Linked DNA regions of Aliamphritea hakodatensis. The protein of the gene in region 2 binds, or shares a complex with, the protein of the main gene of each other region. Links are inferred from orthologs where the notes say so. Each region holds a gene or a part of one and is shown on either strand. Other genes may lie near its edges.

The links.
Region 1: the proteins of trxB (region 2) and trxA are in contact, whole or in part, in a crystal structure (PDB 1F6M), measured with the Escherichia coli proteins. The link is inferred for Aliamphritea hakodatensis from one-to-one orthologs.

The regions. Positions count from the first base shown.
Region 1 is NZ_AP025281.1:4,748,139-4,751,266, forward strand. The notes cover bases 146-3,128. They hold trxA (thioredoxin TrxA), read right to left. Parts: upstream 1,808-3,128; coding sequence 1,484-1,807; downstream 146-1,483. Other genes in these bases: rho (transcription termination factor Rho), read right to left, coding at 146-1,262; PCI15_RS21460 (Ppx/GppA phosphatase family protein), read left to right, coding at 2,035-3,128. In the rest of the region: more of rho, read right to left, coding at 3-145. UniProt on the Escherichia coli protein: Participates in various redox reactions through the reversible oxidation of its active center dithiol to a disulfide and catalyzes dithiol-disulfide exchange reactions.
Region 2 is NZ_AP025281.1:2,745,920-2,753,007, reverse strand. Bases 113-2,917 are described here. They hold trxB (thioredoxin-disulfide reductase), read right to left. Parts: upstream 2,087-2,917; coding sequence 1,139-2,086; downstream 113-1,138. Other genes in these bases: PCI15_RS23725 (DNA translocase FtsK), read left to right, coding at 2,386-2,917; aat (leucyl/phenylalanyl-tRNA--protein transferase), read right to left, coding at 347-1,057; PCI15_RS12720 (arginyltransferase), read right to left, coding at 113-350. In the rest of the region: more of PCI15_RS12720, read right to left, coding at 1-112; more of PCI15_RS23725, read left to right, coding at 2,918-5,349; outer membrane lipoprotein periplasmic chaperone LolA, read left to right, coding at 5,353-6,042; PCI15_RS12690 (replication-associated recombination protein A), read left to right, coding at 6,042-7,088.

The DNA.
Region 1 (3,128 bases), 2.0 Mb from region 2 along the record:
GATCAGGAACGCTTCATTGACAGGAAGAATTCATCATTCGTCTTGAAGTCTTTAAGCTTGTCCAGAACGAACTCAATGGCAGCGGAATCTTCCATCGGATCCAGCAGCTTACGCAGAATCCACATCCGCTGCAGCTCGTCCTCATCCGTCAGCAAGTCTTCACGACGGGTACCGGAGCGGCGAATATTAAAGGCCGGGTAAACACGCTTTTCTGCAACTTTGCGGTCCAGATGTACTTCAGAGTTACCGGTACCTTTAAATTCTTCAAAGATAACTTCATCCATCTTCGAACCGGTATCAACCAGTGCGGTTGCAATGATGGTCAGGCTGCCGCCTTCTTCAATGTTACGTGCCGCACCAAAGAAGCGCTTAGGACGTTCCAGTGCGTGAGCATCCACACCACCGGTCAGTACTTTACCGGAAGAAGGAATCACTGTGTTGTACGCACGGGCCAGACGGGTAATGGAATCCAGCAGGATAACCACATCCTTCTTGTGCTCAGTCAGACGCTTGGCTTTTTCCAGCACCATCTCAGCAACCTGTACGTGACGTGACGGCGGCTCATCGAACGTTGAGGCAACCACTTCGCCGCGTACAGTACGCTGCATTTCGGTTACTTCCTCAGGACGCTCATCGATCAGCAGTACAATCAGATGGGTTTCAGGGTTGTTACGGGTGATGGAGTTAGCAATGTTTTGCAGCATCAGGGTCTTACCCGCTTTTGGCGGAGACACCAGCAAAGCACGCTGACCTTTACCCATTGGGCAGACAAGATCGATGACACGGGCGGTCAGATCTTCAGTACTGCCGTTACCCAGTTCCATTTTCAGACGGTCCTGTGCGAACAGTGGCGTTAGGTTTTCGAACAGGATCTTGTTCTTAGCGTTTTCCGGCTTATCAAAGTTAATCTTGTCAACTTTCAGCAACGCAAAATAGCGCTCGCCGTCCTTAGGCGGACGAATCTTGCCTGAAATCGTGTCACCTGTACGCAGGTTAAAACGACGAATCTGGCTTGGAGAAACGTAAATATCGTCAGGCCCAGCCAGATAAGAGCTGTCTGCAGAGCGTAAGAAACCAAATCCATCTTGTAAAATTTCCAGCACGCCATCGCCATAAATATCTTCACCACTTTTAGCATGACGCTTAAGGATGGCAAAAATAACATCTTGTTTGCGGGAGCGGCCCAGGTTATCCATTCCCATTTCTTTCGCTATATTTAACAGCTCAGAAACGCTTTTCGTTTTCAGTTCGGTAAGATTCATAATGTAAGAGTTGCAGGACGTAGCCACGTTGAGAAAGAACGTTGGAGAAATCGTTCAGACTAGATTGAATTGATAATGTGAAACCGGAATCAGACAATAATCCCGATCATTGGAAGTCATAACTATAATCGCTTGTTTACGGTTAGTCCAGCATTCAGCGCGCAATCTTTATACAGCCCGAATGAAACCAAAACTAACCGTAAACCAGAGAAAACCGGCGCTTACAGGCTGGTTTCGATGAAGCCGGCCAGCTGGGATTTAGAGAGCGCACCCACCTTGGTCGCTTCAACATTGCCATCTTTAAAGATCATCAGTGTAGGGATGCCGCGGATACCGAATTTAGGCGGCGTTTCACTGTTCTCATCAATGTTCAGCTTGCAGACTTTCAGCTTACCTTCGTATTCTTTTGCAATCTCTTCCAGAACTGGCGCGATCATTTTGCATGGTCCGCACCACTCAGCCCAATAATCCACCAGTACAGGCGCTTCAGACTTGAGAACATCCTCTTCAAAGGATGCGTCGGTTACATTGATAATATCACTCATAAAAAAGCCTCACAGGGAGATTCTTGTCAATAATGGCCCCGATAATACCACTCAAAACAAACAAATGTGAATACTCAGCTTTACAGCAGCCGGTTACCGGCAAAAACAACTGATCTCAGACAGCCATCAGAAGATTAAAACAGCCTGCATCAAGCCTAAATTCTCACATACAAATGAGTTTTTGATAAACTGACATACAACAAAACAGCTATTGGACAATCCCCGATATGCCGCAGGATAACGCTTTAGTGGCCAGCCAGGACACCTTAATGGCCGCCATTGACCTTGGATCAAACAGCTTTCATATCGTTATAGCAAAGCTTGATCAGGACGAATTACACCCGATTGATGTTTTATCTGAAAAAGTACAGTTAGCCGCCGGACTGGATGACAACAACGTGCTCAGTGACGCTGCTCAGCAACGGGGGCTGGAATGCCTGCAACGCTTTGCAGAACGGATAAAGGGGCTGCCATCAGGGGCGGTCAGTGCCGTTGCTACAAATGCGTTGCGCGAGGCAGTTAACAGCCAGGATTTCATTGTTAAGGCTGAATCTGTACTGGGACGCCCGATTGAAGTCATTGCCGGCATTGAAGAAGCACGGCTGATTCATCTCGGCGTCGAACACACGCTGGCAGCGGAATCCGGTTCCCGCCTGATTATTGATATCGGCGGCGGAAGCACGGAATTTATCATTGGTGAACGCTTCGAACCACTGGAACTGGAAAGCCTGGAAATGGGCTGCGTCAGTTTCAGTAAACGCTACTTTAAAGACGGCATCATCAGTGAAAAAAATTTCCAACTGGCTGTTTTCGGCGCATTACGCGAGCTGTTAGCCATTAAACGGCGCTATAAGCGTCAGGGCTGGCAACACTGTGTGGGCTCTTCCGGCACCGTTAAAGCTATCTGGCAGGCCTGCCTTGAATCCGGCTATAGTGAAAATGCGATCACTGCAAAAGCACTGAAACGTTTACGGACACGGATACTTGAGTTCAGTCATAGCGATGAGCTTTGCATACCGGGTATCAAGGATCAGCGTAAAGCGGTGATTGCCGCAGGTGTTGCCATATTATCGGCCGCCTTTGAGTCGCTGGGCATTAAGGAAATGCATTATTCAGCCGGCGCATTAAGGGAAGGCCTGTTGTATGACATGACCGGCAGGCTGCATCATGAGGATGTCCGTGAGCGCAGTATCAATGCCCTGATGAACCGCTACCATGTTGATAAGGAACACGCCCTGCGGGTCGAGCAGACAGCGCTGATTGCACTGACCCAGGTGCGTAAGGACTGGCAGCTACAGGATACGGAATACCAGAACATGCT
Region 2 (7,088 bases):
CTGGCTTCAATGTAGCGGGCATAGAGATCATAGTATTCGTCGGTAAAGCGGGGGGCTGACTGGCTGATCAGTAAATCACTGTTACGGTTCCAGATCCGCTGCTGGCTTTTGCTGCGGTGAAACTCCCGTACCGGAATGCGGACTGAAATGCATGCCTGACAGTGGTTACAGTAAGGGCGGTAGATATGTTTGCCGCTGCGTCGAAAACCAAGGTCAGACAGCTGGCTGTAGGCGTCAGTGGCAATAATTTCGTGGGGATCCACAAACAGTGTCTTTGCCTGAACGCCGTCCAGATAGCTGCACTCATGCTCCGGCGTAGTATAGAAGTGTAACGTTTTGAGATTCGTCACTGGCTGCTCACTATGTCGTCTGTTGCCAAATCGAATTGCCAGGGATGTGTGCAGGGTATATCCAGATAGCGATCAAGATAGTGCTTAAATTCCGTTCTGGGGATGACCTCTGCTCCCAGGCTCGCCAGGTGATCGTTGTAAACCTGACAGTCAATTAAAGCATAGCCCCATTTTTGCAGTTGTTTGGCAAAAAATACGTAGGCAATTTTCGATGCATCCGTGCGACGGCTGAACATCGACTCACCGAAAAACAGCTTGCCGATGGCGATACCGTAGAGGCCGCCGATCAGTTGGCCATCTTCACGGACTTCTACAGAATGTGCGTGGCCCAGGTGATGAAGGTTTAAATATGCCTGCTGAATATCTTCGGTGATCCAGGTTTCCGGCTGGCCGGGCCTCGGCTGAGCGCAGGCGTTGATGACCGCCGCAAAGTCATTATTAAAACTGACGTCAAATCCTCCGCGGCGGATCCGTTTGCGCAGGCTTTTCGACAGGTGGATGGCTTCAGGGCGCATCACGCAGCGGGGGTTGGGTGACCACCAGAGGATAGGCTCATCATCAGCAAACCAGGGGAAAATACCTCGGCGGTAGGCGTTTAACAGCCTTTCCGGGCTGAGGTCGGCACCTGCGGCGAGCAGGCCATTGGGGTCGTCCAGTGCTTCTTCAATGGGTGGAAAGCTGCAATCGGGGGTAAGCCAGGGGATCATAGTGACGGGTATTAATCCTGATTAAAAAATAACGGCGTCCTGAAAGACGCCGTTAATGTATAGCAAAAAGCCTGATAAAGATCAGTTATCCAGGAAGGTTTCTGCGTCCAGCGCGGCCATGCAGCCAAAACCTGCAGATGTGATTGCCTGGCGGTAAACGTGATCGGCCACATCGCCGGCAGCGAAAACGCCGGGTACTGATGTCTGGGTGGCATTGCCGCTGGTGCCTGAGTTGATGGTCAGGTAGCCATCTTTCATATCCAGCTGACCTTCAAAGATACCGGTATTTGGCTGGTGGCCAATGGCAATAAATGCACCCTCAAGTTCCAGCTCCTGAGTGCTGTCATCGAGTTTGTTTTTAATCCGGATGCCGGTCACGCCCATATCGTCGCCCAGCACTTCATCCAGGGTGTTGTTCCAGATGATATTAATGTTGCCGTTTTTCGCCCGGTCGAGCACTTTATCCTGCAGAATTTTCTCAGCGCTGAAACTGTCGCGACGGTGAATCAGGGTGACTTCTGCGGCGATGTTGGAGAGATACAGGGCTTCTTCAACCGCAGTGTTGCCGCCGCCAATCACCGCGACTTTTTTACCCCGGTAGAAAAAACCATCACAGGTAGCGCAGGCACTGACGCCTTTACCCATGAAGGCTTCTTCTGAAGGCAGACCGAGGTATTTGGCTGATGCGCCGGTGGCGATGATCAGGGCGTCACAGGTGTACTCGCCCATATCGCCAACCAGGCGGAAAGGTCGCTGGGTCAGCTCGGTCGTATGAATATGATCGAACAGTACCTGAGTATCGAATCTTTCGGCATGGGCCTGCATGCGCTGCATCAGTTCAGGCCCTTGCACGCCGTCAACATCGCCGGGCCAGTTATCGACGTCGGTCGTGGTTGTCAGCTGGCCGCCGGCCTGCATACCGGTAATGACAACCGGGTTCAGGTTGGCGCGCGCAGCATACACTGCAGCGGTGTAACCGGCCGGGCCAGAACCAAGAATAATAAGGCGGTGATGTTGTACTTCACTCATAAGGAATGTCCACTCAGATAGCTGGGTAAAAGCCAGGGGGAAGTCAGGCGGATCAATGACGGTAACGCATGTGCCTGAGGCCGCTCTGCCGGTTATCAGTCCGGCGAATAATCTGGCATAAAATCAGTGGCCTATTATGCCTGTTTTCCGTTTAGAGACAAATTGTCCGGGATCAATTCGGTCAGTGGCCATAAAACACCTGTTTAAGGGCTAATTAATTACTACAGGCTGTGGGGCTGGGGACGCAATTATGCTATTTTTCGGGTATATGTTTTATGTTTGTGTGTGAGGGAATTTCGTTGAGTCAAAACAATCAGTTAAGCACCGAATCTTTTACAGATCTTGTCGCCCGGGTGATGAAAGAAGGCGGCATCATACTCTGGATCGGTTTAGCTGTTTTTATGCAGTTAGCGATGTTTGGCTATGACAGGCGGGACTCCGGCTGGTCCCATTTAGGCTATCAGCCTGAAGCGCGTAATTTTACCGGGCAAACCGGTGCCTGGCTGGCGGATCTGCTGTTTTCCATGGTGGGGGTTGCTGCCTGGATTGTGCCTGCACTGCTGATGTATCCGGCCATAAAATTTTTCTTCCGTAAGCAGGCGACACTGGTGGATGCTATTCCGTTTGTGATGGTGCGTTTAGTCGGGCTGGTGCTGTTCCTGTGTTGTCTGGCGACCCTGGCTGCAACGCATCTATCCAATGCCGGTGATGCTCTGCCGTTCAGTATGGGCGGGGTGATCGGCCAGGCTATTTCTGATTTAACGGTCAGCCTGTTCAGCCTGGTGGGCGGTACCGTCGTTCTCTGGACGCTGCTGTTATTTGCCCTGACCCTGTTTCTTGAAGTGTCCTGGGTAGCGGTGCTTGAAGGGATGGGGCGGTTTGCCCTGAATCTGACTGATAAAGTCTTAGGCCGGGACGTTGCCCGCGAAGAGGTGGCTCAGGAGCATACTGCCGTCGATTCTGAGATTGCCTATCAGCCTGAAATGGTTGCTAAACCACTGCCAATCGTTGAGGAGCCGCCGGTTCAGGAAACGTCAGTACCTGAGTCAGAATTTGCCATTGAAGAGCGCCCGTCGGCGCTGGATAAACTGAAGTCCCTGTTTTCCCGTCAGCGTGACTCAGCAGAACATGACGATTCTGCTATCACTGACTCAGTGCCGGGTGCTCAGGAAGGTGGACGCCGCGAACCGAGCTTTAATCTGGAACAGCCCCGGGGAGAGGACCTTAATGATCCGTTATTTGCGCCCCTTGATCAGCAGCCACGGCGGGCCGAACAACAGCAGGATCTGAATTTACGACCAGAGCCTGCAGCGGCACCTCGCCGCCCGGCCGATGCACGGCCGCCGTCGCAACGGCCTCAGCCGGCGGCAGAGCAAGCGCCGCAGCCAGTGGGGGATATTTTACAGAGGGCAGTGCCGCAGCGGGAGACCGTGCCGCCTCAGGATACACTGCACCGTCCGGAACAGGCATCACCCCGTCAGGCAGCCGTGCAGCCAGCAGCGCAGCCTAACCCAGAACCCCGTCAGGTTGCGCCAGCTGAAACGGAGATTGATCCGGATTCTGTACCCATTGTCGGGATGGAAACAGCAGTACCCTCTGCGCCTGCAGCATCTGTTGCGCCTGCCGCTCAACAGACGGCATATGTTGAGAGCGAGCAGCGCAAGGGTGTAAAAATTGTGCCTTTATCAGAAACCCACGTGCCGATGAAAGATAACGAGCTGGGTTTGGATAAGGCTGCAATGACCAAGCGCCGTCAGCCCCGCCGTAAGATTCCTTCAATGGATCTGATGGACCCGCCTGAGCTGAAGCAGGGTCATTGTTATACCGATGAGCAGCTGGAGCAGATGTCCCGCCTGTTGGAAAGCAAACTGAAAGACTTTGGCATTGTTGCCGAAGTGGTAGAGGTGAATCCAGGCCCGGTGATTACCCGCTTTGAGTTACAGCCTGCACCCGGTGTGAAAGCCAGCCGGATCACTAACCTGGCGACAGATCTGGCCCGTTCCATGGCTGTGATGAGTGTGCGGGTGGTTGAAGTTATCGCTGGTAAGTCAGTCATCGGCATCGAAATACCAAATGAAGAGCGCCAGATGGTGCGGCTCAGTGAAGTACTTAATTCCAAGCCTTACATTGAGGCATCGTCCAAGCTGACACTGGGTCTGGGTAACGACATTGCCGGTAACCCGGTGGTTGCCAATCTGGCGAAAATGCCTCACCTGCTGGTAGCCGGTACTACCGGTTCCGGTAAGTCAGTCGGGGTTAATGCCATGCTGCTTAGTCTGTTGTACAAGGCTACCCCTGAAGAAGTACGTCTGATGCTGGTTGACCCCAAGATGCTTGAGCTTTCCATTTATGAAGGCATACCGCACCTGCTGGCACCGGTTATTACTGATATGAAAGAAGCCGCCGGCGGTTTGCGCTGGTGTGTGGCGGAAATGGAACGCCGCTATCGGATCATGGCTAAGATGGGCGTCCGTAATATTGCCGGATTTAACGATAAGCTGCAGGAGGCCCGGGACCGCGGTGAGCCGCTGCTGGATCCTCTGTGGAATCCTGAGGAAGAAGGCTTGCCTGCTGATTCGCCGGCACCTTATCTGGAATCTTTCCCGTACATCGTGGTCTGTATCGATGAGTTTGCTGACATGATGATGGTCGTGGGTAAGAAAGTTGAAGAACTGATTGCCCGTATCGCTCAGAAAGCGCGGGCAGCCGGTATCCACCTGATCCTGGCGACCCAGCGACCATCTGTTGATGTTATAACCGGTCTGATTAAAGCCAACGTGCCGACCCGGATAGGTTTCCAGGTGTCATCAAAAATTGATTCACGGACGATTCTTGACCAGAGCGGCGCCGAGCACTTGCTGGGCAACGGTGACATGCTGTATCTGCCGGCAGGCAGCAGCTTGCCGAACCGGGTGCACGGTGCGTTTGTCAGTGATGATGAAGTCCACCGGGTAGTGGAAGCCTGGAAGAAGATTGGCAGCCCTGAGTACCTGATCCATGATCTGTCAGAAATGGTTGAAGGTGGCGGTAGCAGTGGTGGCAGCTTTGGCGGTGATGATGAGCAGGATGCCTTGTATGATGAAGCAGTTGCCTTTGTGACAGAGACCCGTAAAGCGTCTATTTCATCGGTACAGCGCCGGCTGAAAATCGGTTATAACCGTGCAGCAAGAATGATAGAAACAATGGAAGCGGCAGGCGTGATTTCCAGCGCCGGCAGTAACGGTGCCCGTGAGGTGCTGGCGCCGCCTCCGCCTAAGGATTAATACATGTTAAATACGTTTGTAAAACGCGGTATACAGCTGGCCGGTGCCGTGGCACTGGCGGGCTGGGTAGGCTTTGCTTCAGCGGAAGCGGATCTGAATAAAGATGCCAGCGCTGAGCTACAGGGGCTGCTGAGCAGTTTTAACAGTCTGAGCGCTGAGTTTGAACAGGTTTCGGTGGCCGGTGACAGCCGCCGTACGGAGCAGTCACGCGGTGAGCTGGTTGTCGCTAAGCCTGACCGTTTCAGCTGGCTGGCGAAAGAACCGTTTCCGCAGCAGATTATCAGTGACGGCGAGTACATCTGGATTTATGACCCTGATCTTGAGCAGGCAACCCGTAAAAAGGCTGATCAGCAGAATGCCGGTGTACCGGCGCTGATCCTCAACGGACAGGTTGATGAGCTGAAGGCAACCTATAAAATTCGCCTGATCCATGAAGAAGGCGCGAATAAACTCTTTGAGCTTTTGCCGAAAAGTGACCAGGAGATTTTTACCCGGGTACGGTTACTCTTTACTGATGGCGTGATTGCAGAGTTGCAGCTGGAAGACTCTCTGGGGCAGCGCAGCTCAGTGCAGTTTTTTGAGCAGCAACTGAATCCGGTTATCAGTGAAACACAGTTTAGCTTTGATGTTCCCGAAGGTACCGACGTGATGTACGATCACGGCACAGAAAACGGTATTGACGGAGCAAATTAATGGCAGATCTGTTCAGCGATCTGGAAAACGAGGCTTATCAGCCACTGGCAGCAAGAATGCGGCCGGTGAAGTTAACCGATTACTGTGGCCAGCAGCACCTCCTGGGCGAGGATAAACCGCTGCGTAAGGCGCTCGAGCAGGGCGCTGTGCACTCGATGATTCTCTGGGGGCCGCCGGGAGTGGGAAAAACCACACTGGCCAAGCTGCTGGCACACCATGTGGATGCCCATTTTATTACGCTTTCCGCGGTACTCAGTGGTGTAAAGGATATTCGTGCAGCGGTTGATCAGGCGCAGCATGTAAAGGCGCAGTCCGGTCGCAAAACCATTCTGTTTGTGGATGAGGTACATCGCTTTAATAAATCGCAGCAGGATGCATTTCTGCCATTCATTGAAGACGGCACATTTCTGTTTGTCGGGGCAACGACCGAGAACCCATCGTTCGAGTTGAATAACGCATTGTTATCCCGGGCGCGGGTCTATTTACTGCGCAGTCTGAATGACAGCGATATTCTGCATTTACTGGAACGGGCCATTAATGATCCGGATAAAGGTGTGTCGCAGCAGCCGCTGATTTTCGGTGAAGGCGCGCTTAATAAGTTAGCACAGGCGGCTGATGGCGATGGCCGCCGCGGGCTGAATCTTCTGGAGATAGCTGCTGATCTGGCGGAGCGTCAGGCTGACGGCTATCACGTGGATCAGGCGGTGATCGAAGAGGTGCTTAAATCCAGTGCCCGCCGGTATGACAAACAGGGTGACCTGTTTTACGACATGATTTCTGCCTTTCATAAATCTGTCAGGGGGTCTTCACCGGACGGTGCCCTTTACTGGTATTGCCGGATGCTTGATGGTGGCTGTGATCCACTGTATGTGGCCCGCCGACTGGTGGCGATTGCCTCTGAAGACATCGGCAATGCGGATCCAAGGGCCATGCAGGTGGCGTTGTCGGCCTGGGATGCGTTCGAGCGGGTTGGCCCTGCTGAAGGGGAGCGAGCCATCGCTCAGGCAGCTATTTACTGTGCCAGCGCGCCCAAGAGTAATGCGGTG